Linked DNA regions of Bradyrhizobium diazoefficiens. The protein of the gene in region 1 interacts with the protein of each later gene in a pairwise test. Links are inferred from orthologs where the notes say so. Each region holds a gene or a part of one and is shown on either strand. Other genes may lie near its edges.

Evidence for each region.
Region 2: the proteins of secD (region 1) and pheT interact in binary tests that used the Escherichia coli proteins (3 or more experiments, as listed by UniProt). The link is inferred for Bradyrhizobium diazoefficiens from one-to-one orthologs.

The regions. Positions count from the first base shown.
Region 1 is NZ_JAENXS010000002.1:377,750-392,777, forward strand. The notes cover bases 2,772-5,770. They hold secD (protein translocase subunit SecD), read left to right. Parts: upstream 2,772-3,471; coding sequence 3,472-5,070; downstream 5,071-5,770. Other genes in these bases: JJE66_RS18520 (ATP-binding protein), read right to left, coding at 2,772-2,871; yajC (preprotein translocase subunit YajC), read left to right, coding at 3,053-3,421; secF (protein translocase subunit SecF), read left to right, coding at 5,081-5,770. In the rest of the region: JJE66_RS18510 (protein-L-isoaspartate(D-aspartate) O-methyltransferase), read left to right, coding at 1-209; JJE66_RS18515 (LysM peptidoglycan-binding domain-containing M23 family metallopeptidase), read left to right, coding at 319-1,692; more of JJE66_RS18520, read right to left, coding at 1,879-2,771; more of secF, read left to right, coding at 5,771-6,100; JJE66_RS18540 (Mth938-like domain-containing protein), read left to right, coding at 6,161-6,544; JJE66_RS18545 (phytoene/squalene synthase family protein), read left to right, coding at 6,541-7,404; JJE66_RS18550 (threonine ammonia-lyase), read left to right, coding at 7,450-8,694; JJE66_RS18555 (aminotransferase class V-fold PLP-dependent enzyme), read right to left, coding at 8,712-9,890; JJE66_RS18560 (CAP domain-containing protein), read right to left, coding at 9,988-10,542; JJE66_RS18565 (serine/threonine protein kinase), read right to left, coding at 10,635-11,729; methylenetetrahydrofolate--tRNA-(uracil(54)-C(5))-methyltransferase (FADH(2)-oxidizing) TrmFO, read right to left, coding at 11,737-13,164; JJE66_RS18575 (DUF1127 domain-containing protein), read right to left, coding at 13,291-13,443; JJE66_RS18580 (lytic murein transglycosylase), read right to left, coding at 13,981-14,805; JJE66_RS18585 (DUF2189 domain-containing protein), read right to left, coding at 14,927-15,028. UniProt on the Escherichia coli protein: Part of the Sec protein translocase complex. Interacts with the SecYEG preprotein conducting channel. SecDF uses the proton motive force (PMF) to complete protein translocation after the ATP-dependent function of SecA.
Region 2 is NZ_JAENXS010000001.1:2,170,964-2,186,096, forward strand. What follows is about bases 1,238-4,341. They hold pheT (phenylalanine--tRNA ligase subunit beta), read left to right. Parts: upstream 1,238-1,637; coding sequence 1,638-4,046; downstream 4,047-4,341. Other genes in these bases: JJE66_RS10200 (endonuclease domain-containing protein), read left to right, coding at 1,238-1,641; JJE66_RS10210 (NAD(P)/FAD-dependent oxidoreductase), read right to left, coding at 4,140-4,341. Outside these bases: pheS (phenylalanine--tRNA ligase subunit alpha), read left to right, coding at 8-1,090; more of JJE66_RS10200, read left to right, coding at 1,195-1,237; more of JJE66_RS10210, read right to left, coding at 4,342-5,537; JJE66_RS10215 (YiiX/YebB-like N1pC/P60 family cysteine hydrolase), read left to right, coding at 5,728-6,711; JJE66_RS10220 (metal-sensitive transcriptional regulator), read right to left, coding at 6,751-7,026; JJE66_RS10225 (heavy metal translocating P-type ATPase), read left to right, coding at 7,077-9,533; nickel-responsive transcriptional regulator NikR, read left to right, coding at 9,723-10,169; JJE66_RS10235 (protease pro-enzyme activation domain-containing protein), read right to left, coding at 10,243-11,886; JJE66_RS10240 (hypothetical protein), read left to right, coding at 12,157-13,329; JJE66_RS10245 (sulfate transporter family protein), read left to right, coding at 13,416-14,156; nth (endonuclease III), read right to left, coding at 14,431-15,133.

The DNA.
Region 1 (15,028 bases):
GCATCATCGTCACCGCCGCGGTGGAGCAGATTCCGGAGAACCTGGTTGAGCGGCTCGAGGTAGGCGGTATCCTGATTGCGCCGGTGGGCCCGCATCAGGGCGTGCAGACTCTGACCCGTCTCAGTCGCAGCGAGGCCGGGATCGAGCGCAAGGAACTCGTCGATGTCCGTTTCGTGCCGGCACTGCCCGGCGTGGCGCGAGAGCTGTAGAATTCCGGATTGGCTGCGCGTCCAACATCTTATTGGGAGGGTTAAGCCGTTATTTACTCGGCGCGTGTTTACTTAAAAGATCAGTTCTGTTGCGTACGAGTGAGTAACCATGTCTGTTGTCGCCGAGTTGCTTTACTCGCGCCGCGTGCCGCAGGTTGCGGTCTTGGCGCTGATCTCGTTCAGCTTTGCCGGGTGCAGTGCCGACATGCAGTCGCGGCTGTCCCAGTCGAATTTCTCGAATCCCTTCGCCTCTGAGCAGACCGGCTCGGTGCAGCAGGCCCCGCCGCCGCAGCGCGAGTTGCCGCAGTATTCGCGGCCGCAGACCCAGCCCGGCTATTATCAGTCCCAGCCCTTGCCGCCAGCGGTCGCCGCACCGCAATCCTATCCGGTTGCATCCGGCGGGGGCGTCTCCGGAGGTGGTCGCGGACTCGGCTCCTACTCGCCGCCGGCTCAGCCGCATCTCGAAACCACCGGCACCGTGCCGCCGCGTTCGGTTGCGGCCGCCCAGCCCGCCGGCGGGACCAAGATTATCGTCGGCACCAGCGATACGCTCGACGTGCTCGCCAAGCGTTATCACGTGACCCCGCAGGCGATCATGGCCGCCAACGGCTATAAGGGGCCGCGCGCGCTCTCGCCCGGCCAGCAGCTGGTCATCCCGCATCCCGGCGCAACGGCTGCTGCCCCGGCTCCTGTTGCTGCGGCTCCCGCGATGGCGCCAAAGCCGGTTGCCGCCGTCGCTGCACCGCCGAGCACCCACTTCGTCAATCGCGGCGACACCCTCGCCAGTATTGCCCGCAAGAACCATATCTCCGCAGCCGAGCTCGCCCGCGCCAACGGTCTCGCGCCGTCGGCAAAACTCAAGCTCGGTACCAAGCTGACCGTGCCGGGCGCCAGGACGGCGGCGGTCGCGGCGCCGTTTGCTCCGGCGCCTGTTGCAGCGGCTCCCGTGGCGGCTGCGCTGCAGCCCGTTGCTCCCGCACCTGCCACCAGGATGGCCGCTGTCGCCACGCCGGTTCAGAGCGCGCGCCTCGCCCAGGCCACCACCAATGTCGAAGACAAGACGGCCGAGACGCCAGCGAAAGCGGCAGAGACCACCAGCTCGCTGCCAACGTTCCGCTGGCCGGTGCGCGGCAAGGTGATCACGAGCTATGGCGCCAAGACCAACGGCAAGTCCAACGACGGCATCAATGTGGCGGTGCCCGAGGGTACGCCGATCAAGGCGGCAGAGGACGGTGTCGTTGCCTATTCCGGTAACGAGCTGAAGGGCTATGGCAATTTGGTCCTGGTTCGGCACTCCAACGGCTACGTCACCGCATATGCCCATGCGAGTGAGCTGTTGGTGAAGCGCGGCGATCCTATCAAGCGCGGCCAGGTCATTGCCAAGTCGGGTCAATCCGGGGAGGTGGCGTCGCCGCAGCTCCACTTCGAGATCCGTAAGGGATCGAGCCCGGTTGACCCGCTTCAATTCCTGAACGGGGCGTGAGGCCTACGCCTCAGCCGGGTACACTCCCGCGACATTCACGCTATCATCGTCCGCCTTGTGCGCAATTGCGCACTGGGGCGGACGATCCAGTATCCAGAGACAATCGTTATTGAGCCGATAGGCCGCGGCGTACTGGATTCCCGCCTGCGCGGGGAATGACAGTTGTTGGCGGGGCGATGCTGTTCGCTACTTCGCCGTCAGCTTCACGCCGAGCCGTCCTGCCAGCTCCTGCACGAACTGCCAGGCGACACGGCCCGATCGCGAGCCGCGCGTGGTCGACCATTCCAGCGCTTCGCGCTCCAGCGCCTCGTCGTCGACCTTGACGCCGAAATGGCTGCAATAGCCGCGCACCATAGCGAGATATTCGTCCTGGCTGCAGCGGTGGAAGCCGAGCCAGAGGCCGAAGCGATCCGACAGCGAGACCTTCTCCTCGACGGCTTCGCCGGGATTGATCGCGGTCGAGCGCTCGTTCTCGATCATCTCGCGCGCCAGCAGATGGCGGCGGTTGGAGGTGGCGTAGAGAATGACGTTCTCGGGCCGGCCTTCGATGCCGCCTTCAAGCACGGCCTTGAGCGATTTGTACGACGCATCATTTCCGTCGAAGGAGAGGTCGTCGCAGAACACGATGAAGTGGAAGGACGAGGCGCGCAGCTGCTCCATCAGCGCCGGCAGGCTCTCGATATCTTCGCGGTGGATCTCGATCAGCTTCAGTCTGTCGGCGGGCTTGCGGTCCGCGTTGATGCTGGCATGCGCCGCCTTCACCAGCGACGACTTGCCCATGCCGCGCGCGCCCCAGAGCAGAGCATTGTTGGCGGGCAGGCCGTTGGCGAAGCGCTCGGTGTTCTCCATCAGGATGTCGCGCATCCGGTCGACGCCCTTGAGCAGGAACAGCTCGACGCGGCTGACCCGCGACACGGCCGCGAGGCGGCCGTCCGGATGCCAGACATAGGCATCCGCCCGTTCGAACGACTCGCGCTCGACGGCCGGCTTGCCCTGAGCGGCGAGGTGGGCCGCAATGGTTTCCAGCGCGCGGACGATGCGCTCCTGGGAAACGTCCGGGGTTACCTTGGGAGCCGCCTTTAAGACCGCCTTGAGGCGTTTTGCCGCGACCTGGGCAGGCTTCGTGGCAGGGGTACGGGGGCCTTTGCCGGCCGGGCTTTTGCTTGGTTTTTTGGGCATGTCCGAAGTTCCTGAGAATGCAGCCTTATCGGGCCTGACGGCCCACCGCAAGGTGGCCAAATCGACGGTCTGGCAGCGTTGCAATTGGGGCGGTGGCCGCTATAGTCCGCGCGAATTTGACCGAACCGGTCGCCCTTCAGGGCCTGACCGGTTTTCCCCCGTTTCCACGAGGATCGTCCGAATGTTCATTACCCCTGCGTATGCCCAGGCCGCGGGCGCCGGCGACACCAACAGCATGTTGATGTCGCTGCTGCCGTTCGCCCTGATCTTCGTGATCATGTACTTTCTGATTCTGCGCCCGCAGCAGAAGAAGGTGAAGGACCATGCCGAGCTCGTGAAGAACATCCGCCGCGGCGACACCGTAGTGACCACGGGCGGCCTGGTCGGCAAGGTCACCAAGGTCGTCGATGACGACCAGATCGAGTTCGAGATTGCCGACGGCGTGCGCGTGCGCCAGATGCGGTCGATGGTATCCGGCGTGCGCGCCAAGGGCGAGCCGGCCAAGGACAGCGCGAAGGAAAGCGCCAAGGACGACGCCGCGGCGAAGTGAGCGCTTCCGCGAGTCTCTAGAAATCTCCTGATCTGACAGGTCCAGTCGATATGTTGTATTTCACGCGGTGGAAGGCGCTCGGGATTATCCTGACGGCGCTGATCGTGTGCCTCTGCGCGGTCCCGAACTTCTTCCCCGAAGCGCAGGTGAAGACCTGGCCCGGCTGGGCACAGCGCCGGCTCGTGCTCGGCCTTGACCTTCAGGGCGGTTCCTATCTGCTGCTCGAGGTCGATGCCAATTACGTGAAGAAGGAAAAGCTCGACCAGGTCCGCGACGACGTCCGCCGCACGTTGCGAGAGGCCAAAATCGGCTATACCGGCCTTGTCACGCGGGGCGATACTGTCGAGGTCCGGGTCAAGGACACAGATCTCCAGACGGCACTCGCCAAGCTGCGTGACCTCGCGCAGCCGATCGGCGGCCTGCTCGGGTCCAGCAGTCAGCGCGACCTCGACATATCCGATGCCGGCGGCGGATTGATCCGGCTGGCACTATCGGAGCCTGCCATGGTCGAGCGCATGCGCAAGACCATCGAGCAGTCGATCCAGATCGTCGAGCGTCGCGTCAACGAGCTCGGCACCGTCGAGCCGGTGATCCAGCGCCAGGGAAACGACCGCATTTTGGTGCAGGTCCCGGGTCTTCAGGATCCGACGCACCTGAAGCAACTGCTCGGCAAGACCGCGAAGATGGAATTCCGCATGGTCGACACCTCGGTGCCGCCGGACCAGGCGCAGCGCAGTGGAGTGCCGCCGGACTCCGAGCTGCTGATGAGCCAGAGCTCGCCGAAGGTGCCTTACGTCGTCAAGAAACAGGTGCTGGTCTCGGGCGCCGAGCTCACCGATGCGCAACCCGGATTTGACCAGCGTACCAACGAGCCGATCGTCTCCTTCCGCTTCAACTCCACCGGGGCCCGCAAATTCGCGCAGGCCACGCAGGAGAATGTCGGGCTTCCGTTCGCGATCGTGCTCGACAACGAGGTGATCTCGGCACCTGTCATTCGCGAGCCCATCACGGGTGGGCAGGGGCAGATCTCGGGCAGCTTCACGGTCCAGTCCGCCAACGATCTTGCGATCCTGATGCGCGCCGGCGCGCTGCCGGCGCCGCTCACGGTCGTCGAAGAGCGCACCGTCGGTCCGGGCCTCGGTCAGGATTCGATCGAGAAGGGCGAGCTGGCTGCCTATGTCGGCTCCATCATGGTCATCGTGTTTATGCTGCTGACCTACCGGTTGTTTGGCGTGTTCGCCAACATCGCGGTGGCCATCAACGTCGCCATGATCTTCGGCCTGTTGTCGCTGCTCAATGCCACACTGACGCTGCCCGGCATCGCCGGCATCGTCCTCACCGTCGGCATCGCGGTCGACTCCAACGTGCTCATCTACGAGCGCATCCGCGAAGAGCTGCGCGGCGGCCGCAACGCGATCTCGGCGATCGACGCCGGTTTCAAGCGGGCGCTGGCGACCATTCTCGATTCCAACATCACCACTTTCATCGCTGCCGCGGTGCTGTTCTACATCGGTACCGGACCGGTGCGCGGCTTCGCCGTGACGCTTGGCATCGGCATCGTCACCACGGTGTTCACCGCCTTCACGCTGACCCGGCTGATCGTGGCCGGATGGGTGCGGTGGAAACGGCCGCAGAGCGTGCCGATCTAGGAGCCTGATCGTGACTCACTATGTTCTCATCGGGCTGGGCATCCTGATTGCCGTCCTCACCGTCGCCTCGGTGTTCGGTCTTCTGCCCTCGCTGCGGATCGTCCCGGACGACACGCATTTCGACTTCACGCGCTTCCGCCGCATCAGCTTTCCGATCTCGGCGGCGCTGTCGATTGTCGCTATCACGCTGTTCTTCACCCACGGGCTGAATTTCGGCATCGACTTCCGCGGCGGCACGCTGCTCGAAGTGCGAGCCAAGTCCGGTACCGCCGATATCGGTGCGATGAGGACGACGCTGGATGGTTTGCGCCTCGGCGAAGTCCAGTTGCAGCAAATTGGCGGGCCGGCCGATGTGCTGATCCGCGTCGCGGAGCAGCCGGGCGGTGACGCCGCGCAACAGGAGGCCGTGCAGAAGATCCGCACCGCGCTCGGCGATTCCGTCGACTATCGCCGCGTCGAGGTGGTCGGCCCGCGCGTCTCCGGCGAATTGCTGGCCTACGGCATGCTTGGCCTCATGCTCGCGATCGTCTCGATCCTGGTCTATCTCTGGTTCCGGTTCGAATGGCAGTTCGCGCTCGGCGCCATGATCGCCAACGTGCACGACATCGTGCTGACCATCGGCTTCATGTCGATCAGCCAGGTCGACTTCGACCTGACCAGCATCGCGGCGCTTCTGACCATTCTCGGCTATTCGCTCAACGACACCGTCGTCATCTATGACCGCATCCGTGAAATGCTGCGGCGCTACAAGAAGATGCCGATGCCGCAGCTGCTGAACGAGTCCATCAACTCGACGCTGTCGCGCTCGATCATCACGCACTTCACGGTGACCTTGGCGCTGCTGGCGCTGCTGGTGTTCGGCGGTCACGCCATCCACAGCTTCACGGCGGTGATGATGTTCGGCGTGGTGCTGGTCGGCACCTATACCTCGATCTTCATCGCAGCGCCGATCCTGATCTATCTCGGCGTCGGCGAGCATCGCGAAGATGCGAGAGAAGGGGCTCCGCCGGCGAAGAAAAACAAGGCATGATCCGAACCGCATGCCCTCGCATGAGTTTGCGAGGGTAGTCAGCCCATTCGGACGAAGCTCATGGCCGGCGATCCCAACGCTCCCCATTTCCCGCACTCGGCGCCGATCGAGGCTTACGGCAAGGGCGGCTTCGCCTTCGCCGGCATGTCGCACCGGGGCTCGCTACTGTGCCTGCCCGACGCGATCTGGGCTTGGGATGTCACCGATCCCACCAGGATCGACCGCTATGCGCTGGATCGGGTCTTCGCTGCCGCCAATAGCATTGACACGCTCCTGATCGGGACCGGAACCGGCGTCTGGCTGCCGCCGCCGGCGCTACGACAGGCCCTGAAGGCTGTGAGGGTGGTGCTGGACACCATGCAGACCGGCCCCGCCGTGCGCACCTACAACATCATGATCGGCGAACGGCGGCGTGTCGCAGCCGCACTGATCGCCGTGCCATGAGCCGCGCCGAGACGCCGCCCGACTCGGTGACCTTCTGCGCCGACCTCGTGCGTGCCCACGACTTTCCGCGCTATATCGCGACGCTGCTCGCGCCCGCTGCCGAGCGTCGCGCGCTACTGGCGCTCTACGCCTTCAATGTCGAGATCGTCCGCGTCCGCGATCAGGTGAGTCAGCCCTTACCCGGCGAAATCCGTCTGCAATGGTGGACCGACATGCTGTCCGGCCATGCCCACGGCAGCGTCGAGGGCAATCCGGTTGCGGCTGAGCTGCTGCGGGCCATCCGTGCTTTCGAGCTGCCGGTCGAACCGCTATCGCTGCTCGTCGACGAGCACCAGTTCGATCTCTACAACGATCCGATGCCGACCATGACGGCGCTCGAAGGCCATTTGGCCGCGACCTGTTCGGCCTTGTTCGGGCTCGCGGCGCGGATCATGGGCGAAGTTTCCGATGCGGCCGAGCATCTCGCGCGGCACGCCGGGCTGGCGCAGGGCATCGCGCAGGTGATTGCAAATCTGCCACGAGATTCGGCCCACCGGCAGCTGTTCCTGCCGCAGCAATTCCTGACCAGCCATGGCTGTGGCATCGAGGAGGTGTTCGCCGGCAAGGAGACGCCCAATCTCAATGCCGTGCTCGACCACCTCATGAGTGAGGCGCGGCAGCATCTGGCGACGGCCTTCTCGCTGCTGGCGCAGCTGCCGCCGTCGGCGCGGCCTGCATTCCTGCCGCTGAGCCAGGCGCGGGCCGATCTCAATCGACTGTCGCGGCCGGGGCGCAATCCCTTCGCACCGCAGCCGGTGTCGCGGTTGCGCACGCTGTGGACGCTGTGGCGGGCTTCACGATCGCGGGAATTTACCAAATAGCGGTTGGCTTATCGCCCGAGCCGGCCAAATGCTCTATGCTGTCCTATGGCTGACCCGTCCCAAACCGTGTCCCCTGATCTGAGCGGCTTTCCGGTCGCGCCCGCCGACATTCATGCCGCCGCGGAGACGATCCGCGGCGCGGTCGTCGAGACGCCCTGCGGCTACAGCCGGACGCTGAGCAACATCTGCGGCTGCGAGCTCTGGCTCAAATTCGAGAACCTCCAGTTTACTTCGTCGTTCAAGGAGCGTGGTGCGCTCAACCGGCTCACGGCGCTGACGCCAGAGGAGCGCGCACGCGGCGTCGTCGCCATGTCGGCGGGAAACCACGCGCAAGGCGTCGCCTATCACGCCAAGCGGCTCGGTATTCCCGCGACCATCGTCATGCCCGTCGGCACGCCCATGGTGAAGGTCGAGAACACCAGACATCATGGTGCCGAGGTCGTCGTCACGGGCGCGACGCTGGAAGAGGCGGCTGCGTTTGCGCGCAGCCACGGCGAAGCCCGCGGCATGATCTTCCTCCATCCCTACGACGATCCGCTCGTCATCGCCGGGCAGGGCACGGTCGGGCTGGAGATGCTCAAGGCGGTGCCGGAACTCGATACGCTGGTCGTCCCGATCGGCGGCGGTGGACTGATCAGCGGTATCGCCATTGCGGCAAAATCCCTGAAGCCGTCGCTGCGGATCCTCGGCGTCGAGGCCTGGCTCTATCCTTCGATGTACAACGCCATCCATGGCGGCACTCTGCCCGCGCGCGGCGATACGCTGGCCGAAGGCATCGCCGTGAAGTCGCCCGGCAAGATCACCACCGAAATCATCCGCCACCTCGTCGACGATATTGCGCTGGTCAACGAAGCTGAGCTCGAGCGTGCGGTCGCAACCCTGATCTCGATCGAGAAGACCGTCGTCGAGGGCGCTGGCGCTGCAGGCCTCGCGGCGATCATGTCCGATCCCACGCGCTTCGCCGGCGAGAAGGTTGGTCTCGTCCTGAGCGGCGGCAACATCGACACCAGGCTGATCGCCTCGGTGCTGACGCGCGAACTCGCCCGCGAGGGGCGTTTGACGCAGCTCTCGCTCGATATTCCGGACCGGCCCGGCCAATTGGCGGCGGTCGCGGCGTTGCTGGCCGAGGCCGGCGCCAACATCATCGAGGTCTCGCACCAGCGGACCTTCTCCGACCTGCCGGCCAAGGCGACGCTCCTGCAACTGGTCATCGAGACCCGTGACAGCGCGCATCTCGACGAGGTCATGGCCAAGCTCGGCGCATCCGGATTGAGTGCGCGCTGCACCTGAGCAGCGCATCTCTGCCGCTATCGCAGGACCAAACCGGCGAGGTGGGCGATGAGACGATCAATCTCGGCTTCCGTATTGTAGTAATGCGGCGAGGCGCGCACGACCACCGGCAGCGCACGGACTTCCGCGTCGATGCGGGTGCTCGACGGATGTGAAGTGCCGATGGTAATATTGGCCGCCGCTGCGCTGCTGACGATCGTATCCGGCTCACGCCCCTCCATCGTGAAGCTGACGATTGCGCCCGGCGCCCGGCCGAGGTCCCGAATTTTGATGCCGCTGATAGCGCCGAGGCCATTGCGAAGGCGGCCCGCAAGCAGGCGGCAGCGCTGTTCGATCGGACCGAGGCCGATCGCGAGCGCATAGTCGATAGCGGCGCCGAGCCCGAGCCGAGCCGCGTAATTGTTCTCCCAGGTCTCGAAACGGCGCGCATCGTCGCGGAGCTGATAGCGGTCCCGCGAGACCCAGGGCGCCGCGAAGTGGTCGATCATCGGCGGTTCGAGCTGACGCAGCAACGCCCGGCGGACGTAGAGAAAGCCGGTGCCGCGAGGGCCGCGCAGGAACTTGCGGCCGGTCGCCGACAGCATGTCACAGCCGATCGCTTCGACGTCGACCTCCATCTGGCCGACCGCCTGGCAGGCGTCGAGCAGGAAGGGGATGCCGTGCGCTCGGGCGATCTTGCCGACGGCCGCTGCGGGATTGACGAGCCCGCCATTGGTCGGAACCCAGGTGATGGCGATCAGCTTTACCCGCTCATCGATCATGCGCTCGAGCGCACCGATATCGAGCTCGCCGGTAGTATCGCTCGGCACGATTTCGATGATCGCGCCCGTTCTCTTGGCGACCTGAAGAAAGGCGACATAGTTGGCGGCGTATTCCGCCTCGGCGGTCAGGATCCGGTCGCCTGCGCGAAGCGGAAGCGCATAGAACGCCATCTGCCAGGCAACGGTCGCGTTCTCCATGAGGGCGATTTCATCGGGCGCGGCATTCAGCAGACACGCCACCGAGCCGTAGACGGCATCAAGCCGATCGGCCTCTCGGTCGGCGGCGGCATATCCGCCGATCTCGCTCTCCAGATCGATATGCTGCTTCATCGCCTCCGCAACAGCCGTCGGCATGAGGGCCGCACCTGCGTTGTGGAGATAAGCAAGCCATTGTGCGGCCGGCGTGTCGGTGCGTATTCGGTCGATGTCGATCACGCGCGCCTCTCTCTCCTGCGATCCAGCTGCATGGATTAGACGCGCCGAACACCGCGAGCAAGACCGCGGGAAAGCGAGGAACAAGCCTGGTGTGGTCTCAGATGCAGAGGCCGAGCAGCTTGATGTGGCAGTTACTGGCCTTGGGCTTGCTTGCGGGCGCGGCCCCGCGCTTCACGGCGACCAGCGGCTCCGTGTCCTTCGGGCGTTTGCCCCGCTTTGGTTCGTAATCGCCGGCGATCTCCATGGCCCAGTAGGTGCGCTTGCCGCTGGCGTTTTTGGCGCTCGCGATCCCGACGCGCGAAGCATTGTGCAGCAGCAGGTTCTTGCGGTGCCCGGAGGAATCGATCCATTGGCCGAGCGTTTTCTCGAAATTGTCGTAACCGTAGGCGATGTTTTCAGCGGCACGGCCCGCGCCGGCCGGTGCGATACGCCTGTTGAACGGGCCGAGCGTCTCGTGGCTGAGATCGTCCTTCGCCGCCATGGCGCGCGCCTGATCCATGGCGATGCGGTCGAGCGTGGCATCGCGCACCACACGGACCTCTCCATGCTTGAGGCGGAAGCCGGAGATCTGTTCGGCTGGGGACTCGGCCATTGCGGGTACGGTGGCCAGCAACAGCAGGCCGGCAATGGTCCAGCCAACCACACGATGCATCATCGTCCCCCGAGTGCCCATGACCCCGCCAAGCCCGAACTTTCCAATCGCTTCTCTATCGCCAATGTGGACGCTTCAAGGCACTGCCTACACTAGCTCGTCGGCAGGTCCGCCTCGAAATTAAAGCGATCGCGCAGGTTCTTACGCCGCTCCAGGATGTCCTTGAGGAACGCACGGTCCTGCTCGTTCTTCATCATCGGCTCGATCAGATCGAGCTGGTTCATGGCGACCAATTGCAGGATCTCGGTGCGCGGCTTGCCGCCGGCGTCGCGCGGCAGCGCGTGCACGATCTGGATGTGCTCCGGCGGCTTGGGGCCCTTGGCCGCCGACAGATCGTTGTGGAGCTGACCTTCGAGTGCGGCCTGATCGGCTTCGACGAAGGCATAGAGCCCGACGCCGGAGCGGCGGTCGGCAAAGGCGACGATGGCGGTGTCGCGCACGGCCGGGTTCTTGCGGATCAGCTCGGCCAGCACGGGTGCATCGTTGACGAGCCGGCGGCCGCCGCCCTCGCGGTCGGTGAAGTTGAATAGGCCGCGGGTGATCGCCCGATAGACCTTCTTGCCGGTGGCGAGCCACAGGCTCGCGGCGAACGATTTCTTCGCCAGGATTTTTCGCTCGCGCGGCGTCAGCGCTTCCGGTGCGTAGGAGCGCTTGTGCTTGAGCAGATGCCGGAGATCCTCATAGGCGAGGACGCGATAGAGCCGGCCGCGCCGGTCGAAGCAGGCCGCGAGCTGAAAGTCGGTGACATAGGCGCGCCCGTCGCGACCGACCAGCCAGTTCTGTTCTTTGGCAAGATCGTTGTGGCAGATGCCGGCGCGTCGCAGTCGGCGCAGCGCCGCCTTGGCCGATTGGAAATAGGCAAGGTCGCCATGCGGTTTGGCCAGATGCAGCGCGACGCCGTCGACGAAGCCGCGTACCAGCGCGCGGCGGCCGGCCCAGAGAAGTTCGGGCCCGACGTCGAGGCCCTTTGCGAGCACGAGAGCATGCTTCTCACGCGCGAACAGATGACGCGCCAAGAGCAATGACCACCACGGGACTTCGTCGAGCCGGCGCAGCACCGCGTCGACTTCGCCATTGTCACCACGGAAGCGGCCGCGCTCGACGGTCGAGAACACGTCGCGCTTGAGCAGCACGCCCTCGGTCCAGCGCGCCGACAGTGTCGCGGCGTCGTCTTTGGGGAGGTTCATCGAAGACTCACGCGGCGGCGGCAATGCGCAGATGATCGGCGATCCAGCGATCGAGATCGGCGAGGGCCAATGCGCTCATCGCCTGCTTCTTGGCCACTGTCTTTTCGTTGCCGCGCAGCCGCGTGCCGTCGGGCTTCTTCGTCGGCGCGCTGGCAAGCGGCGGGAACAGGCCGAAATTGATGTTCATCGGCTGGAACGATCGCGTGCCTGGCTCGATAGTCTCGATATGGCCGCCGGTGATGTGGCCGAGCAGGGATCCGAGCGCGGTAGTTTCGGGCGGGCTCGCCAGCGTCTCCTCGCGCGCGTCCGCTGCGGCATAGAGGCCGGCGATCAGGCCGACGCTGGCGGATTCCACATAGCCCTCGCAGCCCGTCATCTGGCCGGCAAAGCGCAGCCGCGGCTGCGCGCGCAGGCGCAACTGGCCGTCAAGCAGCTTTGGCGAATTCAGGAAGGTGTTGCGATGCAGGCCGCCGAGGCGGGCGAACTCGGCCTTCTCCAGGCCCGGAATGGTGCGGAAGATGCGCTGCTGCTCGCCGTATTTCAATTTCGTCTGGAAGCCGACGATGTTGTAGAGCGTGCCGAGCTTGTTGTCCTGGCGCAGCTGCACGATGGCATAGGCTTTCGTAGCGGGATCGTGCGGATTGGTGAGGCCGACCGGCTTCATCGGGCCGTAGCGCAGCGTCTCGGGGCCGCGCTCCGCCATCACCTCGATCGGCAGGCAGCCGTCGAAATAGGGCGTGTTGGTTTCCCACTCCTTGAACTCGGTCTTTTCGCCGGCGATCAGCGCCGCGACGAAGCCGTCATACTGCTCCTTGGTCATCGGGCAGTTGATGTAGTCGGCGCCATTGCCGCCGGGGCCAACCTTGTCATAGCGCGACTGGAACCAGGCCACGGACATGTCGATGGATTCGCGATGCACGATCGGCGCGATGGCATCGAAGAAGGCCAGGGCGTTCTCGTCGGTCAGCTCACGGATCGCGTCGGCGAGCGGTGCGGAGGTGAGGGGGCCGGTCGCAACGATGACATTGCTCCAGTCGGCTGGCGGCAGGCCTGTGATCTCGCCGCGGACGATCTTGATCAACGGATGGTCGTTCAGCGCCTTGGTTACGGCCGCGGAAAAACCGTCGCGATCGACCGCGAGTGCGCCGCCGGCGGGGACCTGGTTGGCATCGGCCGCGCGCATGATCAGCGAGTCGAGGCGGCGCATCTCCGCGTGCAAAAGGCCGACCGCATTGTTGGCGGCATCGTCCGAGCGGAACGAATTGGAGCAGACGAGCTCGGCAAGCCCACCGGTGCGGTGCGCCTTGGTCATGCGGTCCGGCCGCATCTCGTGCAGCACCACGGGCACGCCCGATTTCGCCACCTGCCAGGCTGCTTCGGAACCAGCAAGGCCAGCGCCGATGACGTGTACGATATTGGATAGGGGTCCTGTCATGGGGCGGACAGGTAGCGCTTTTCGGCGATCAGTGGAATCGCTGAGATCGAGTTTTCTGCCACCGGATGCGACAACGCCCGCACGAAGCGGGCGCTATCGGTTGGTCCGGTGAAGGGCTGAACGATATCAGCCCTGATACTGACCGGCGGCAACGCGCGGGATGTCCGAGCGATCAAGGCCGATGTCGGCCAGTTCGCGATCGCTGAGCTGGGACAGCTCGGCAACATTGCGCTGATAGTCCCGGAAAGCCTGGATCATGCGGATGAGCGAGAGCAGCATTGGTAGTCTCCTGTAGTTCGATTCAGCCCTTGCCGGAGCGTCATCGTTGAAATGAATATAGGTGAGAGTGGTGCACTGCGAAAGTTCCGATGTTGCGATGCAGCTAAGCGAAGAACGCATGGCACCAATAACAGACGATTAACCTCTCGGCAGTCGTGCCCAGCGACTGGGCGAAACGGGCCTTACATCAGGGTAAACGCCCGTGAAACGACGGACTTACCGCTCATCTGCGGCTTCGATTTGTTGTGGAAATAAGTTGCGTTCCCGTGATCGCAAGGCGTCGGGCCAGCTTGTAGACCCAAGTCCGGCATGCATGATTCGCATGAGCTGGGATCCTTAGCTATGAATATAAGTTCATAAAATTTGAGTGTAGAATTCCCCCGATCTGATCGGGAAAGCCTGCAGATTCGTTCGGGCGGAGGCTTCGAGGGGGCGGCATGCACCTGAACAAGGCAATGCACGCCACTATGGGTAAGGAAACGCTTCGCGAGAGGCCCGGCGCCGGGCGATCGGCCCTACGCGTTTCTCAGGGGATCTTTAAGGGGCGTGTGCAAGCTGGGTGGCAAAATAGGCGACTGTCTTGGAATAGACCTCGCTCTTGTTCCATTGCTGGAGCACCGCGAAGTTCGGGCTGCCCGGCTGCCAGTCCTTACCCTTCTGCCAGCCATAGCCGGCGAGATAGTTGGCCGTGGACGCGAGCACGTCGGGTGCGTTGTGCATGAGGTCGCGCTTGCCGTTGCCGTCGAAATCGACGGCGTATTTCATCCAGGATGACGGCATGAACTGGGTCTGGCCGAGCTCGCCCGCCCAAGCGCCCTTCATGTCGGCTGGCGCAAGATCGCCGCGCTGGACGATGCGCAGGGCATCCATCAGCTCGCCGCGAAACTGCTCGGCACGCCGGCAGTCATAGGCGAGCGTCGCCAGCGAGCGGATCGTCGCGAACTTGCCGGTGTTGACGCCGAAATCGGTCTCGAGACCCCAGATCGCGACCAGCACCTCGCCCGGCACGCCATAGGTCTGCTCGATGCGGGAGAGCACAGAGCCGTACTGTTTCATCATGTTCGAGCCGCGCGTCATCCGCGGTGGCACCATGCGGCCTGAAAACTGTTCGAAGGTCTGGTTGAAGACCTTTTGCGAATGGTCGCGGTTGAGCACGCCCTGGTCGAGCGTGACGCCGGCAAGTCCGGCGGCGATGGCCTGTTGTGAAATGCCCTTGGCCGCGGCCTCGGTTTTGAAGTCGGCGAGCCAGGCGTCGAAATTACCCGAGCCGCAAGCAACCGCGGCCAGCACAGGTTCGACGGACACGATTGAGGCTGAGAGGGCGAGGGCTGCGAGAGCGAGACGAGAAATCGTCGGGATCATTCGAGTAAATTGATTCCGTGAAGTGGCATGACCGGCGGCGGCAATGTCGATTGTAACCGCGGCCAAAGCAAGGCGTATGACAGCAGGCGATCCCGGTCCGGGATCGCCTGTGGCAAGGTTGTCAGGCGTCCGTCTTATTTCGCCAAGGGAAAAGATTGGCGGGGAAATCGGCCGCCGGCTTGCGCGGACGCGGCGGCGGAGGCGGCACCGGACGCGCACCGGG
Region 2 (15,133 bases), on another replicon or contig:
TTTGACTGTGTCCGACCTCGCAACGCTTGAAACATCCATCCTCGACCAGATCGCCGCCGCCGGCGATGAAGCCGCTCTCGAAGCGGTGCGCGTCGCAGCCCTCGGCAAGAAGGGCTCGATCTCGGCGCTGCTTGCCACCCTCGGCAAGATGTCGCCCGACGAGCGCAAGACCCAAGGCGCGGCGATCAACCAGGCCAAGGACAAGGTCACCGAGGCGCTCGCCGCACGGCGCGATCTGCTGAAGTCCGCGGCGCTCGATGCGCGGCTGGCGTCCGAGACCATCGACGTGACCTTGCCGCTGCGCGATGCCCAGGCCGATGCCGGCCGCATCCATCCGCTGAGCCAGGTCTGGGACGAGCTCACCACGATCTTCGCCGACATGGGTTTCTCGGTCGCCGAAGGTCCCGACATCGAGACCGACGATTACAACTTCACCAAGCTGAATTTTCCGGAAGGCCATCCGGCGCGCGAGATGCACGACACGTTCTTCTTCCACCCGAAGGAGGACGGCTCGCGCATGCTGCTCAGAACCCACACCTCGCCGGTGCAGGTGCGCACCATGCTGACCCAGAAGCCGCCGATTCGCGTGATCTGCCCGGGCCGCACCTATCGCATCGATTCGGACGCAACCCACACGCCGCAATTCCACCAGGTCGAAGGCCTCGTTATCGACAAGCATTCGCATCTCGGCCACCTCAAATGGATCCTGCACGAGTTCTGCAAGGCGTTCTTCGAGGTCGACCACATCAACATGCGCTTCCGTCCCTCGTTCTTCCCGTTCACCGAGCCGTCGCTGGAAGTCGACTTGCAGTGCCGCCGCGACAAGAACGATATCCGCTTCGGCGAGGGCGAGGACTGGATGGAGATTCTCGGCTGCGGCATGGTGCATCCGAACGTGCTGCGCGCCTGCGGCATCGATCCCGACGAGTACCAGGGCTTTGCCTGGGGCATGGGCATCGACCGCATCGCCATGCTGAAATACGGCATCGCCGATCTGCGCCAGCTGTTCGACAGCGACATCCGCTGGCTCAACCATTACGGCTTCAAGCCACTCGAAGTGCCGACACTGGCGGGAGGGCTGAGCTCGTGATGGCCTGCTGGGATACGATCGCTCCAGCTACGCCGGCGCTCGGACTCCCTCTCCCGCTTGCGGGGGAGGGTTGGGGTGGGGGTCTCTCCACGATGGGGTTGCTAATGGTTGATCCTGAACATCCGGACTGGAAGGTGTCAGCACATTTGCGTGCAAATGCACGCGCACTTAGACGCGACTCGACTGATGCCGAACGAATCCTGTGGTCGGAGCTGCGCGGTAACCGGCTGAATGGCGCAAGCTTTCGTCGCCAGGTGCCGATCGAGCGCTACGTCGCCGATTTCATCTGCCACGCGGCCAAGCTCGTCATCGAACTCGATGGCGGCCAACACTTCTCGGATAAGGGCGAGCGCGCCGATGCACGGCGATCCGCTGCGATCGAAGCGAAGAGCTTCAAGGTACTCCGCTTCAGCAATCTCGACGTCATGTCCAACCGTGCCGGCGTTCTCGAAACAATCGCGACCACCATCGCGGAGAGAGCCCCCACCCCAACCCTCCCCCGCAAGCGGGAGAGGGAGCAGACCGTCTCCGTGGAGAAAAAACAGCCATGAAATTCACCCTCTCTTGGCTGAAGGATCATCTCGACACCGACGCGCCGCTGGACAAGCTCGCGGACAAGCTCACCATGATCGGGCTCGAGGTCGAGAACATCGAGGACAAGGCGAAGGCGCTGAAGGCTTTCACCATCGCGAAGGTGATCTCGGCCGAGCAGCATCCCAATGCCGATCGGCTGCGCGTCTGCATGGTCGACACCGGTGACGGTGGCGCGCCGGTGCAGGTGGTGTGCGGCGCGCCGAATGCGCGCGCGGGGCTCGTCAGCGTATTCTCGCCGCCCGGGACCTACATTCCCGGCAAGGACATCACCCTCGGTGTCGGCACCATTCGCGGCGTCGAGAGCCGCGGCATGTTGTGCTCGGCCGCCGAGTTGCATATCTCCAACGACCATGACGGCATCATGGAATTGCCGGCTGATGCGCCGATCGGTGCTGGCTACGCCGAATGGGCCGCGCTTGGCGATCCCGTGATCGAGATCAACCTGACGCCGAACCGGCAGGACTGCACCGGCGTGCACGGCATCGCGCGCGACCTCGCCGCCGCCGACATGGGCAAGTTCAAAGATCCCTCCATCAAGCCGATCAAGGGCGAATTCCCGTGTCCGGTGAAGGTGACGGTCGAGGACGCCGCGCTGTGCCCGGGTTTTGCGCTGCGCCTCGTGCGCGGCGTCAAGAACGGTCCGTCGCCGGAATGGCTGCAGAAGCGGCTGACCGCGGTCGGACTGCGCCCGATCAATGCGCTGGTCGACATCACCAACTTCATGACCTACGACCGCGCGCGTCCGCTGCACGTGTTCGACGCCAAGAAGGTGGTGGGCAATCTCGTCGTGCGCCGCGCCCGCGACGGCGAGGCGCTGCTCGCACTCGACGGCCACGCCTACAATCTCGATCCCTCGATCTGCGTGATCGCAGACGAGCACGGCGTCGAATCGCTCGCCGGCATCATGGGCGGCGAGGCCTCGGGCTGCGACGAAAACACCACCGACGTGCTGATCGAATCGGCGCTGTGGAACGAGATCAACGTCGCCCAGACCGGCCGCAAGCTCGGCATCAATTCGGATGCGCGCTATCGTTTCGAACGCGGCGTCGATCCGGCCTTCATGGTGCCCGGGCTGGAGCTCGCCACCAGGCTGGTGATGGAGCTGTGCGGCGGCGCGCCGTCGGAGAACGTCGTGGTCGGCAAGACCTTTGGCGACGATCGCGTGATCGATTTCCCGCTCACCGAGGTCAAGCGTCTCTCCGGCATCGAGGTGCCGCAGGTCGAGATGAAGCTCATCCTGACCCGTCTCGGCTTCATGATGGCCGGACCCGGCCCCGTCGTGAAGGTCGCGGTGCCGTCGTGGCGCACGGACGTGCACGGCAAGGCCGACATCGTCGAGGAGGTCGTCCGCATCTATGGCGTCGACAAGGTGCCGATGACGCCGTTCGAGCGTGGCGAAGACGCGCGCAAGCCGGTGCTGACGCCGCTGCAGCTTCGTACCCGCCGCACCAGGCGCGCGCTCGCAAGCCGCGGCATGACCGAGGCCGTGACGTGGTCGTTCATCACCAAGCCTGCGGCAAGACTGTTCGGCGGCGGGCAGCGCGAGCTTGAAGTCGCCAACCCGATCGCCGCTGATCTCTCCGACATGCGGCCGAGCCTGTTGCCGGGCCTGGTCGCAGCCGCACAGGCCAATGCCGATCGCGGTTTCGGCGACGTCGTGCTGTTCGAGGTCGGCCAGGTTTTCAAGGGCGATCGCCCGCAGGATCAGTTCATGGCCGCGAGCGGCATGCGCCGCGGCCTGGCGTCGTCGGAAGGCCTGGGACGGCACTGGTCGGGTTCGGCGCAGGCCGATGTGTTCGACGCCAAGGCCGATGCGCTAGCGGTGCTGGCTGCCGCCGGCGCGCCGATGCAGGCGCTCCAGATCGTCGCCGGCGGCCCCGCCTGGCTGCATCCGGGCCGCTCCGGCACGATCCAGATCGGACCGCAAAACGTGCTCGGCACTTTCGGCGAGATGCATCCGCGCGCGCTGGAAGCGCTTGGCGCCGACGGCCCACTTGTCGTGTTCGAGGTGATCCTCGACCGCGTCCCCGAGGCCAAGAAGAAGCCGACTCGCGCCAAGCCGTTGATCGAGCTGTCGGCATTCCAGCCGGTGTCACGCGATTTCGCCTTCATCGTCGACCGCACCGTGAAGGCCGGCGACATCGTGCGCGCCGCCGGGGGCGTCGACAAGAAGCTGATCACCGGCGTCAACGTGTTCGACGTCTATGAAGGCAAGGGCATCGACGACGGCAAGAAGTCGATCGGCATCGCGGTGACGATCCAGCCGCGCGAGAAGACGCTGACCGACCAGGAGATCGACGCCGTCGCCACGAAGATCGTGGCCGAGGTCACGAAGAAAACCGGCGGTACGTTGAGGGCATGATACCGAAAACTGCGAACACGAGTCTTCGCCAAACCACTCCCTGGGGTAATGAGTCCTGGATCTGCGCTGCGCTTGTCCAGGACGACGAATAACTCAATTCGCCCGCGGCCGCGGCGCGCGGCGACGCTTCGTTGACTGCGTCGGCACGTCCGCCGGCTCGTCCCTCAGCGCGCCGATCTTGCGCAGCGCTGCGTCCGCCGCACGCTCGCCGCTTTCCCAGGCGCCGTCGACCGTGCCCCAGAGCGTCTCATGCGTGGCCTCACCGGCGAGGAAAATGTTGCCGATCGGCTCGGTCAAGACTTTTCGCGAGAGCTGTCCGCCGGGCGAGGCCGCCGACATCGCGCCCATGACATAGGGCGAGGCGTTCCAGCGCGTCGCAGCGGTCTTCTGCACGTTGGCCGCCGCCTCGCTGCCGAACAGCTTCGTGATCCACTCCTTCGCGAAGGCTGCCATCGCCGGCACGCCCTGCGCGGAGAGATCGCGGCCGAACGAGCCGCCGACATCGATAGCGCAGAGCGAGGAGCCACCGATATTGGCGAACATCAGTGCGGTGCGCGTCGAGTTGCTCTGCTCGATCAGAATGTCATCGCGCGAGAGGCCGAGCGGATTGCCCGGCAGCTGCAGCACAATGTGATCGTAGCTGCCGAGCGTGAGCTTTGACGCCGCATCGAGCGTGCGCTTGGGGATGTCGGGCGCGAACTTGATCGCGCCGCTCGTGAGCACATTGGTCGAGACCGTGACGATGGCGGCGCGCGCGGCGATCTTGCCGGCTTGGGTCTCGACGCTGACGTCGCGATTGCTCCAGACGATCCGGCTCGCCGGCGTCGCCAGCGCGACCGGCGCCGGCTCGCCAAGCTTGGCGATTAGAGTGCCGAGACCCTGGCGGCAGGCGATCGGGGCATTGCGATCCTGCGCGCGCGCCTTGTCGATCGCCGACAGCTCCTTCAGATCCTTGCCCGCGAAGCTCGCACCGAGCACGAACTCGGCCGCGCCCGCCCAATCGCCGAGATCCTTCGGCAGCACCGACGCGCACGCGGTATCGAGCTTGCCACGCGCGGCGTCGTCGATGGCCCGATTGGCGCGCACCAGCGCTGCCAAGAACTCCTCGGTCTCGCCGGCGCGGGCGTTGCGGCGGCCGATGCGCATCTTCTGACCGGCCGGCGCGGGCGAGACGTCGAGCCCGAGGCTGCGCGCGAGGCGGATCATCGGATTGGTGTCGGGATTGTGCATCCAGCGCGCGCCGAGATCGAACGGCACGTCAAAGGTCGTGCTATTGGTGATGCAACGCCCACCGATCCGCGATGCGGCTTCGACCACCACGACCCTGCGATTGGCCGCCATGATGCGCCGCGCCGCAGCGATGCCGGCCGCACCCGCACCGATCACGACAATGTCAGCTTCGCGCGGCAGCGGCGCGCCCGTGGCGCCCAGGACCGGCATCGCGGCGAAGCCCGCCGACGCCGATAGGAAGCTGCGGCGCGTGATTGTCATGTCATGGTTTCCGGAGACTTGCGGCGAACGGGAACAGCCCCAGAACCTTGCCGCATCTGATGTTGCGCAGCAACCATCATGGTGAATCAATCATGCTTGAGCTCACAGAGCCATGAACCGAATTGCAACAGGTTTCGACCATGCTACAGATGGAAAAAAGACGGCCGGAAAAGACCGTTGGGGAGAGTTCATGGGGACGGTCCTAGATTCAGTCGGCAAGGTGATAGCCGCGTACCTCTCGAAGGAGGTGCCGGGCTACGAGCCGTTCACGCCGAGCGACCCCGAGCACCTGCGCGGCGTGATCCAGCCCGGCGACGTGATTCTGGTCGAGGGCAACAACCGCATCTCCGGCATCATCAAATATCTGACGCAGTCGACCTGGTCGCATGCCGCGCTCTATGTCGGCCCGGTCGAGGGCGCATCGGAGCCTGACGGCGAACCGCATGTGCTGATCGAGGCCAATATCGGCGAGGGCGTCACCTCCGCGCCGCTATCGAAATATTTTCCCTATCACACCCGCATCTGCCGCCCGGTCGGGCTGTCCTACGAGGACCGCACCACGGTCTGCCGTTACGCGATCAATCGCATCGGCTTCGGCTACGACACCAAGAACATCATCGATTTGATGCGCTTCCTGTTCCCGCTACCGGTGCCGCAGCGCTGGCGGCGGCGCATGATCGCGATCGGCTCGGGCGATCCGACCAAGATCATCTGCTCGGCGCTGATCGCGCAGGCGTTCGACGCCGTGCGTTATCCGATCCTGCCGAAGATCACCAAGGCGGGCAGCCGCGCTGCTCGCCGCGAGATCCTGCACATCCGCGATTCCTCGCTCTACATGCCCCGCGACTTCGACATCTCGCCCTATTTCGAAGTGGTCAAACCCACCATCGTGCATGGCTTCGACTACACAGCCTTGCACTGGGCCGACAAGCAAAAGCCGCTCGAGGAGGTAGCGGGCTCCTTCGGGGTGTTTCCAGAAACGATCAGTGCGCCGCCGCTCGTTCCTGAAGCGATTGACGAAGAAGCGCCGGGTCAAGTTCCGGCTGAGCAAGTAAGCGCGCAGGGCGCAGAGATGGTCGAGCCCATCACCGTCTCCGGGCATTTCCCGCTGCTGAAACGGCTCGCGATGTACCGCCCAAGACGGCGGGGACGAACGCGCGAGAGGGCAGCGTAGGTCAGTCCGGGTCGTCCCGGGAAAGCCAGGACGAGAACCCTACCGCTCCGCCCGCCCGATCACTGCCATCAGCTCCGCGATCTTCTCGCGCTGATCGGCCTTGTCGCCGCTCGAGATAGCGTGCTCGACGCAATGGGCGACGTGATCCTTCAAGACCTCTTCCTCAACCCGGCGCAGCGCGGCGCGCACGGCCGAGATCTGCGTGACGATGTCGATGCAATAGCGGTCCTCCTCGACCATTTTTGAGAGGCCGCGAACCTGGCCCTCGATCCGGCCGAGACGTTTTCCGACTGATGCCTTGATGTCCTTGCGCATGGGGCCTATATACCCCCCTAGGGTATATGTTGCAAGGCCGGAGCATTGGGATGAACGACGCCAAACACAATCATCACCACAATTCAGACGCTGCTTCCGGATGCGGCTGTTCTTCCAAGACGACACCGCCCGCTCCCAAGCCCGAGGCCTCATCCTGTTGCGGCGGCCACGGCGATCATGCCGGCCATGCCCATCATCGTGAGCACGGCGCAGCCGCGACAAAAGCCCTCGATCCCGTCTGCGGCATGACGGTCGATCCCGCGACCTCAAAGCACCGCTTTGAGCATCACGGCGAGACCTTCCATTTCTGCTCGGCCGGCTGCCGCACGAAATTCGCCGCCGATCCCGCAAAGTATCTTGCTAAAACGAAAGCGCCCGAGCCGGAGATGCCGACAGGCACTATCTACACCTGTCCGATGCATCCGGAGATCCGCCAGGTCGGACCCGGCACCTGCCCGATCTGCGGCATGGCGCTGGAGCCGGAAGTGGCGAGCCTGGAAACCGGCCCCAATCCCGAACTCGCCGACATGACACGGCGATTCTGGATCGGCGGCGCACTGGCGCTGCCCGCGGTGGTGCAGGAAATGGGCGGCCATCTCGCCGGTCCGCACAACTGGATCGACCCGACGCTGTCGAACTGGATCCAGCTCGTCTTCGCCACGCCCGTCGTGGTCTGGGCCGGCTGGCCGTTCTTCGTCCGCGGCTGGCAGTCGCTGCTCTCCCGCAACCTCAACATGTTCACGCTGATCGCGATGGGCACGGGCGTCGCCTATGTCTACAGCCTGATCGGCACCATCGCGCCGCAGATTTTCCCCGACACCTTCCGCGGCCATGGCGGCGCGGTTTCTGTCTATTTCGAAGCGGCCGCCGTCATCACCGTCTTGGTTTTGCTCGGCCAGGTGCTGGAACTGCGCGCCCGTGACGCGACGTCCGGCGCAATCAAGGCGCTGCTACAGCTCGCGCCGAAGACCGCGCGCCGCGTCGAGCCTGATGGCAACGAGCACGAGGTCGAGATCGATACGCTCCATGCCGGCGACCGCTTGCGCGTTCGTCCCGGCGAGAAGGTGCCGGTCGATGGCATCATTCTCGAGGGCCGCTCCTCGCTCGATGAATCCCTCGTGACAGGCGAATCCATGCCGGTCACCAAGGAGGTCGACGCCAAGGTGATCGCGGGTACGCTCAACCAGTCCGGCAGCTTCATCATGCGCGCGGACAAGGTCGGGCGCGAGACGCTGCTGTCGCAGATCGTCCAGATGGTCGCGGACGCGCAGCGCTCGCGCGCGCCGATCCAGCGGCTGGCCGACCAGGTCGCGGGCTGGTTCGTGCCGACGGTCATCGCCGTCGCTGTCGTTGCGTTCGCAGCCTGGGCCTGGTTCGGGCCGGAGCCGCGGCTCGCCTTCGGCCTCGTCGCCGCCGTCAGCGTGCTGATCATCGCCTGCCCCTGCGCGCTGGGGCTGGCGACCCCGATGTCGATCATGGTCGGCGTCGGCCGCGGCGCGCATGCCGGCGTCCTGATCAAGAATGCCGAAGCGCTGGAGCGGATGGAGAAGATCGACACGCTCGTGGTCGACAAGACCGGCACGCTGACCGAAGGCAAGCCCAAAGTCGTGTCGATCATGCCGGCGGCCGGCTTTGCCGAGGACGACGTCCTTCGGCTTGCGGCCAGCGTCGAGCGCGCCAGCGAACATCCACTCGCTGACGCCATCCTGCGCGCGGCGAAGGAGAAGCAGCTTTCGCTGAGCCAGGTGGAAGAGTTCGATTCGCCAACCGGCAAGGGCGCGACCGGCAAGATCGACAGCAAGACCATCGTGCTCGGCAACGCAAAATACCTGTCGTCGATCGGAATCGACACCCGGGCGCTCGACGCCGAGGCCGAACGTCTGCGCGGCGACGGCGCGACCGTCATCAACATGGCGATCGACGGCGTGCTCGCCGGCCTGTTCGCGATCGCCGATCCGGTCAAGGCCTCGACCCCGGAGGCGCTGAAGGCGCTCGCCGCCGAGGGCATCAAGGTGATCATGTTGACCGGCGACAACCGCACCACGGCGGAAGCCGTCGCGCGCCGGCTCGGCATCGCCGATGTCGAGGCCGAGGTGCTGCCGGACCAGAAGAGCGCAGTCGTTACAAAACTGCAAAAGGCCGGTCGCAGCGTCGCGATGGCCGGCGACGGCGTCAACGACGCCCCGGCGCTGGCGGCGGCCGATGTCGGCATCGCCATGGGCACCGGCACCGATGTGGCGATGGAGAGCGCCGGCATCACCCTGCTGAAGGGCGACCTCACCGGCATCGTCCGCGCGCGAAAGCTGTCGCAGGCGACGATGGGCAATATCCGGCAAAACCTGTTCTTTGCCTTCATCTACAACGCCGCCGGCATTCCGATCGCCGCCGGCATCCTCTATCCCGCCTTCGGCGTGCTGCTGTCGCCGATCATCGGGGCCGCCGCGATGGCGCTGTCCTCGGTGAGCGTGGTCGGCAATGCGCTGCGGCTGCGCGCAACCCGGCTGTGATATGGAGGTGCGCTCCCTCGCCCCGCTTGCGGGGAGAGGGTTGGGGTGAGGGGGAGTCTCCACAGGGACGGTAAGAGTTGCATTCGCGGAGAGTCCCCCTCACCCGGAATTCAAGCTACGCTTGAATTCCGACCTCTCCCCGCGAGCGGGGCGAGGTAAGAGAGACCGGCTGAAGGCGTAGGGGCATTCATGCAACGCATCACCATCACGATCGAGGACGATTTGCTGGCGGAGATCGATGCCGCAGCCGAAGCGCGCGGCTACCAGAACCGCAGCGAGATCATTCGCGATCTCGCGCGCGCCGGGCTTCAGCAATCGACCGAGGACACCGCGCAGAGCGGTCACTGCGTCGCCGGCCTCGTCTATGTCTACGACCACGCCGCGCGCGATCTCTCAAAGCGCCTGGTGCAGGAATTCCACGGCCATCACGACCTCGCGCTGGCAACCCTGCACGTCCATCTCGACGACAACAATTGCATGGAGATGACGGCGCTGAAGGGCACAGCCGGCGAGGTCAAGCATTTCGCCGACCACATCATCGCCGAACGCGGCGTGCGCTACGGCCGTGTGGTGATGATCCCGACGGACGAGAGGAAGCCGGCGAAACCACGCAAGCACGGGCACCGGCACGAATAGGCTTCAAATCACATAGACGGTGCAAACCCCTCTCCCCGTCAGAACGGGGAGAGGGAGAAGAGCGTCTGCGAACTCACGCGGCCAGCAGGTTCTGCAACGCGGCGCCGTTGGGGACGCCAAGGCCGGAACACGCGTCCCAGCCGGGGCCGGCCTTGTACATGCCGTGCAGGGAGCCGGTGATGTCGTTGTTGCCGATCGTGATGTCGCGGAACACGCCTTGCGCGTGCGAGGCGTAGATCAGCGGGTTGATGAAGCCGACCGTCTTGCCGAATTTCTTGGTCGTGGCCTCGTTGATGCGGGCGATCAGTCCGGCCATCAGCGGCGCCACCGCGCTGGTGCCGCCGATCGTGGTCATGACGCCGTTGAGGAAGATCTGGTAGCCGGTCGCGGGATCGGCATCGCCGGAAACGTCGGGCACGCCGCGCCCGACCGAGTGCGATGGTGATTTCGGCACATGGGCGTTGGCCTGGTATTGCGGCCTGGGGAATACAATGCTGACGCCGCCGCCACCCGCGCCATCCTGCGGGCCACCGTTCCAGACCGTTTCGGTGATCGTGCCGTTCGACGCCCTCAGATTGGTGCCGCCACAGGCCAGTGCAAATGGGCTGGAAGCCGGGAAGTCTGCGTGCGGCTTGCCGTCCCAGCCCTGCGCCATGTCCGCCGAGCCTTTGTCGCCGGCGGCGACGCAAACGGTGACGCCCATCGCGGCGGCATCACGGATCGCCTCGTTGAGGCCATCGACGAACTGCTGCGAGCCCGCCGGATCTTCCGGTCCGCCCCAGCTTATCGAGATCACCGAGGGTTTTCGCGCGGTGTCGTGGACCGCGGCCTTCACCGCATCGATGAAGCCGTTGGTGGTGTTGGGCGCGAAATAGACCACGATCCTGGCACCGGGCGCGATCGCGCCGGCGACCTCGATATCGAGCACGACCTCGCCGTCGGCATCGGAATGGCCGGGCTTGTTGGCGCCGCCGTCGACGCTCGCGGGCGCGATCTGCGGCATCGGAATGCCGGCCTTCTTGAAGAAGCTCTTCAGGTCCGAGGTCTTGTAGCCGGCACCGGTGGGATGGCCCTTCTGGTCGATGTCGTTGAGTTCGATGATGGCGATGCACTGGCCTGCGCCGGTCTCGTCACCCGGGAAGTTGTAAAGCTGGGCAATCTGTTCGACCGAGAAGCTGCCGCCCTGCCCCGCGCGCGCCGTCGCGTTTTTTTTCGCCATCGTGCGCCGGAAGTGCGGCTGCGCCACCGGCCGATTGTCCAGGCCGTGCACGCCGACCACGATGCCTTCGAGCTCGGCCGGGATCTGCACATTGCCCTTGCGCATCCGGTACATCGCGCCGTCATGCCGGACCTTGTTGAGCTTGACGCCGAAGGCCGCGCTCATCGCCTTCACAGTCCCGGTGAGCTTCACCGTGCGGGAGGCCAGGTGCACGCTCTTGACGTTGAGCTCGTGGTGATGGGCAAATTCGTCGATCTTGGCGACGTCGGCCGTATCGGCGCCCATCTGCTGGGCGAACTCGGTGCGGGAAAGATAGTCCCGCTCGCGCGGCGGTTGCGCGCCGAGCGCCATCACCTGCGCGTCGTCGGCGCGCTTGGCACGCAGGCGGACGCTGATCTCGATTTCCTGTTTGGGATCGGCCGCGCCGACGAGCTTGGCCCCCTTCGGCAATTTCCGGGCGCTGTTCACCAACGCGACTTTCCTGGTCGAGCTTGCCATGACTTCCTCCGTTTGTGATTGGAAGGCGAATTGTCACATCTCAACTATAGGTGTAATCTCAGCGACGAATTGGTTCAGACGATTGATCGATTTTTTTCAGAAGTACTCTAGTTTGGCAGAGCCAAACCTCCCTCGCCTCATATCGGCACGAAATCGGTCAATAGCCCGGACCATTCGGTGCCTACGATTTCGATCTAAGATTGCAACCGTTGGCCTGCTTGGCCGACCAATGAAAGACGCTTGTCCGAAATAATTGGCGGAGACCGCGCGATGCCTGCTGACCGCAAATGGGTTGAGAGAAATCTCGGGTTCGATCCGATCACCACACCGCCGCCACGCGAGACCTTCGTGGTCAAGCGCATCGCGGATGCCGCCGTGAAGAAGACCGCGAAGGTCACGCCGGAAGACTTTCAGCGCGAGATCATCGATTTCGATTCCGAATCGACCGAAGGCCGCGAATTCCTGGCCTTCTCGACCGCGACCGGGCTGTCGCGCTTCACCGACATTCCGTGGCCCAAGGGCCTTGCGCCGCAGACCGGGCCGAAGCCCGCAGGTGACGGCAATGGCCCGCTGCCGCGCGCCGACGTGCTGGTCGTGACCTGGACCGTCGACGAGGGCCACGCGCTCAGCCGGGTGCTGACGCCGGGCAAGGATTCGCGCAACGACTATTTGCCCTACACGCACAATTACGCAACGATCTCCATGAAGATGCGCAACGGCTGCCCGGCCAAGGAGCTGAAACGGCTCGGCGCCTTCTGGACCACGACGATCGGCAAGAAGACGGTCGTGGTCTTCAAGTCCGATTCGCACATGTCGCAGGATGGCCCGCAGCTGCCGAACATCGACGTCTGGCGCCAGATCCTCACCGAGGTGCAGCCCACGCTCGTCATCACCACGGGCACGGCCGGCGGCATCGGCAAGGCGGTCGAGGTCGGCGACGTCATCGTCAGCCCGATCGTGCGCTTCGACTGCCTGTCGAAGTTCAAGAAGCAGCCCTTTGCGCAGGGGCATTTTTCCAGCGAGCCGGCCAAGACGGCGAAATTCGCGCAGGCCAAGACCCTGTTCAAGGCCAATGCCGGGCAATTGCCGAAGACCAACACCCGCGCGCCGAAGATCTTCATCACCAAGCCGAGCGAGCTGTCGTCGTCCGTCGTGACCACCGATTTCTTCGGCTTCGACACCTCGGATAATCATTTTAAGCTGCAGGGGCTCGGAGACGTCTCCGAGATGGGCGACGCCATCCTCGGCCTCGTGGCGCAGGAGATGGGCGCCAAGGCGCCGCGCTGGCTTGCGATCCGCAACGTCTCGGATCCGCAGATCAAGGCCGAAGGCACGCTGAAGCAGCAGGAGCAGGTCGCCGCCCAGATCTACAAGGGGTTCGGCCGCTGGAGCACGGTCTGTAGCGCCATCACTTGCTGGGCCAGCATCGTCGCGGAGCCTTAGGCCGGAGGCGAGACAAGGTCAGCGTCCCTTGCCGAAGCGGTCTGGGGTGTCTACCTCTCGCGGGTGGTTTCGTGAGGGGTAGTTCCATGCTGGATGCCGCCATCAAGGCGCTGTCGCAAATGTTGTCGCCGCCGATGCGCTCGATCCTGTGGCGATCGATCGGGCTCGCCTTGGTGCTGATCGTCGTGCTGGCGATCGGGTTGCAGCGGCTGTTGAGCTGGTTCGCGACCTATGGCGAGGTTTGGCTGGAAGGCCTGCTCGGACCGAGCTGGCACACGTCGCTCGACGTGCTGGCCTGGATCATCTCGATCGCGGCGGGTCTCGGCGTCGTGTTCGGCAGCGTGTTCCTGATGCCCGCCATCACCTCGCTGGTGGCGAGCTTCTTCGTCGACGACGTCGCCGACATCGTCGAACGCGAATATTATCCCGCCGAGCGGCCGGGCACAGCGTTGCCGTTCAACCAGGCGATCGCCGAGGGCATCAAGACCGCGCTGCTGACGATTCTGGTCTATCTCATCGCGCTCCCGCTGGTGTTCCTGGCCGGCGCCGGTTTCCTGGTCTTCTTCCTCGCCGCGGCCTGGCTGTTGGGACGCGAATATTTCGAGCTTGCCGCAATGCGCTTCCGCTCACCGGAGGACGCCAAGGCAATGCGGCGCGACAATGCCGCGACGATTTTCACCGCGGGTCTCTTCATCGCGGCCTTCGTCTCGATCCCGGTTGTGAACTTGGCGACGCCGATCTTCGCAATGGCCTTCATGGTCCACATGCACAAGCGCCTGTCGGGCTCGCGGCCGGAGCTGATCGAGCCGGCGCGCTCGATGCGGTGAGACTTATCAGGCCACCTTTACCCCGCACTTTCGCAGCAGCATCTTGGCGAAACCAAACGGCGCCGGCGTGAACGGGCCCGGCGGCGCGCGGGTGATCAGCGCGATGAAGCCGAGCGCGGCCATCGCGCGATGATGATCAGCGGCGTCGTCGACTGCCCAACCACTTGCAGCAGGACGATGCCGGCGAAATCTTCCCGCGCTCAATCATGCGTGAGCTGCGTGCCCCAAAACTGACTTGCTTCACATCGTTCCGGAAAGACGGGCGAATACTGCCTCAGACCGTCTTCTCCGGCCATCGGCAAAGATCGTTGATCAGGCATACCTCGCAGCGCGGCTTGCGCGCGAGGCAGGTGTAGCGGCCATGCAGGATCAGCCAATGATGGGCATGCAGCATGAATTCGGACGGGATCACTTTTTCCAACCCGAGCTCGACTTCGAGCGGCGTCTTGCCGGGCGCGATCCCGGTGCGATTGCCGACACGGAAGACATGCGTGTCGACCGCCATGGTGTGCTCGCCAAAGGCCATGTTGAGCACGACATTGGCTGTCTTGCGGCCGGCGCCCGGTAACGACTCGATCTCCGCGCGTGTCCGCGGCACCACGCCGCCGAACTCGGCGAGCAGCTTGGCCGACAGTGCGATCACGTTCTTCGCCTTGGTGCGGTAGAGGCCGATGGTCTTGATGTAGTCGCGCAAACGCTCTTCGCCGAGATCGAGCATCTTCTGCGGGGTGTCGGCGACCTCGAACAATGTGCGTGTCGCCTTATTGACCCCGGCGTCGGTCGCCTGCGCCGAGAGCACCACGGCGACCAACAGTGTGAAAGGATTGACGTGCTCGAGCTCGCCTTTCGGCTCCGGATTGGCTTTGCGGAAACGGCTGAAGACCTCGTGGATCTCCGCCGGCGTCCAAGGTCTTGTGGACTTCGATTTTGTAGGTTTGGGTTTTGCGGCCTTGGTCTTCACCGGCGCCGATTTCTTA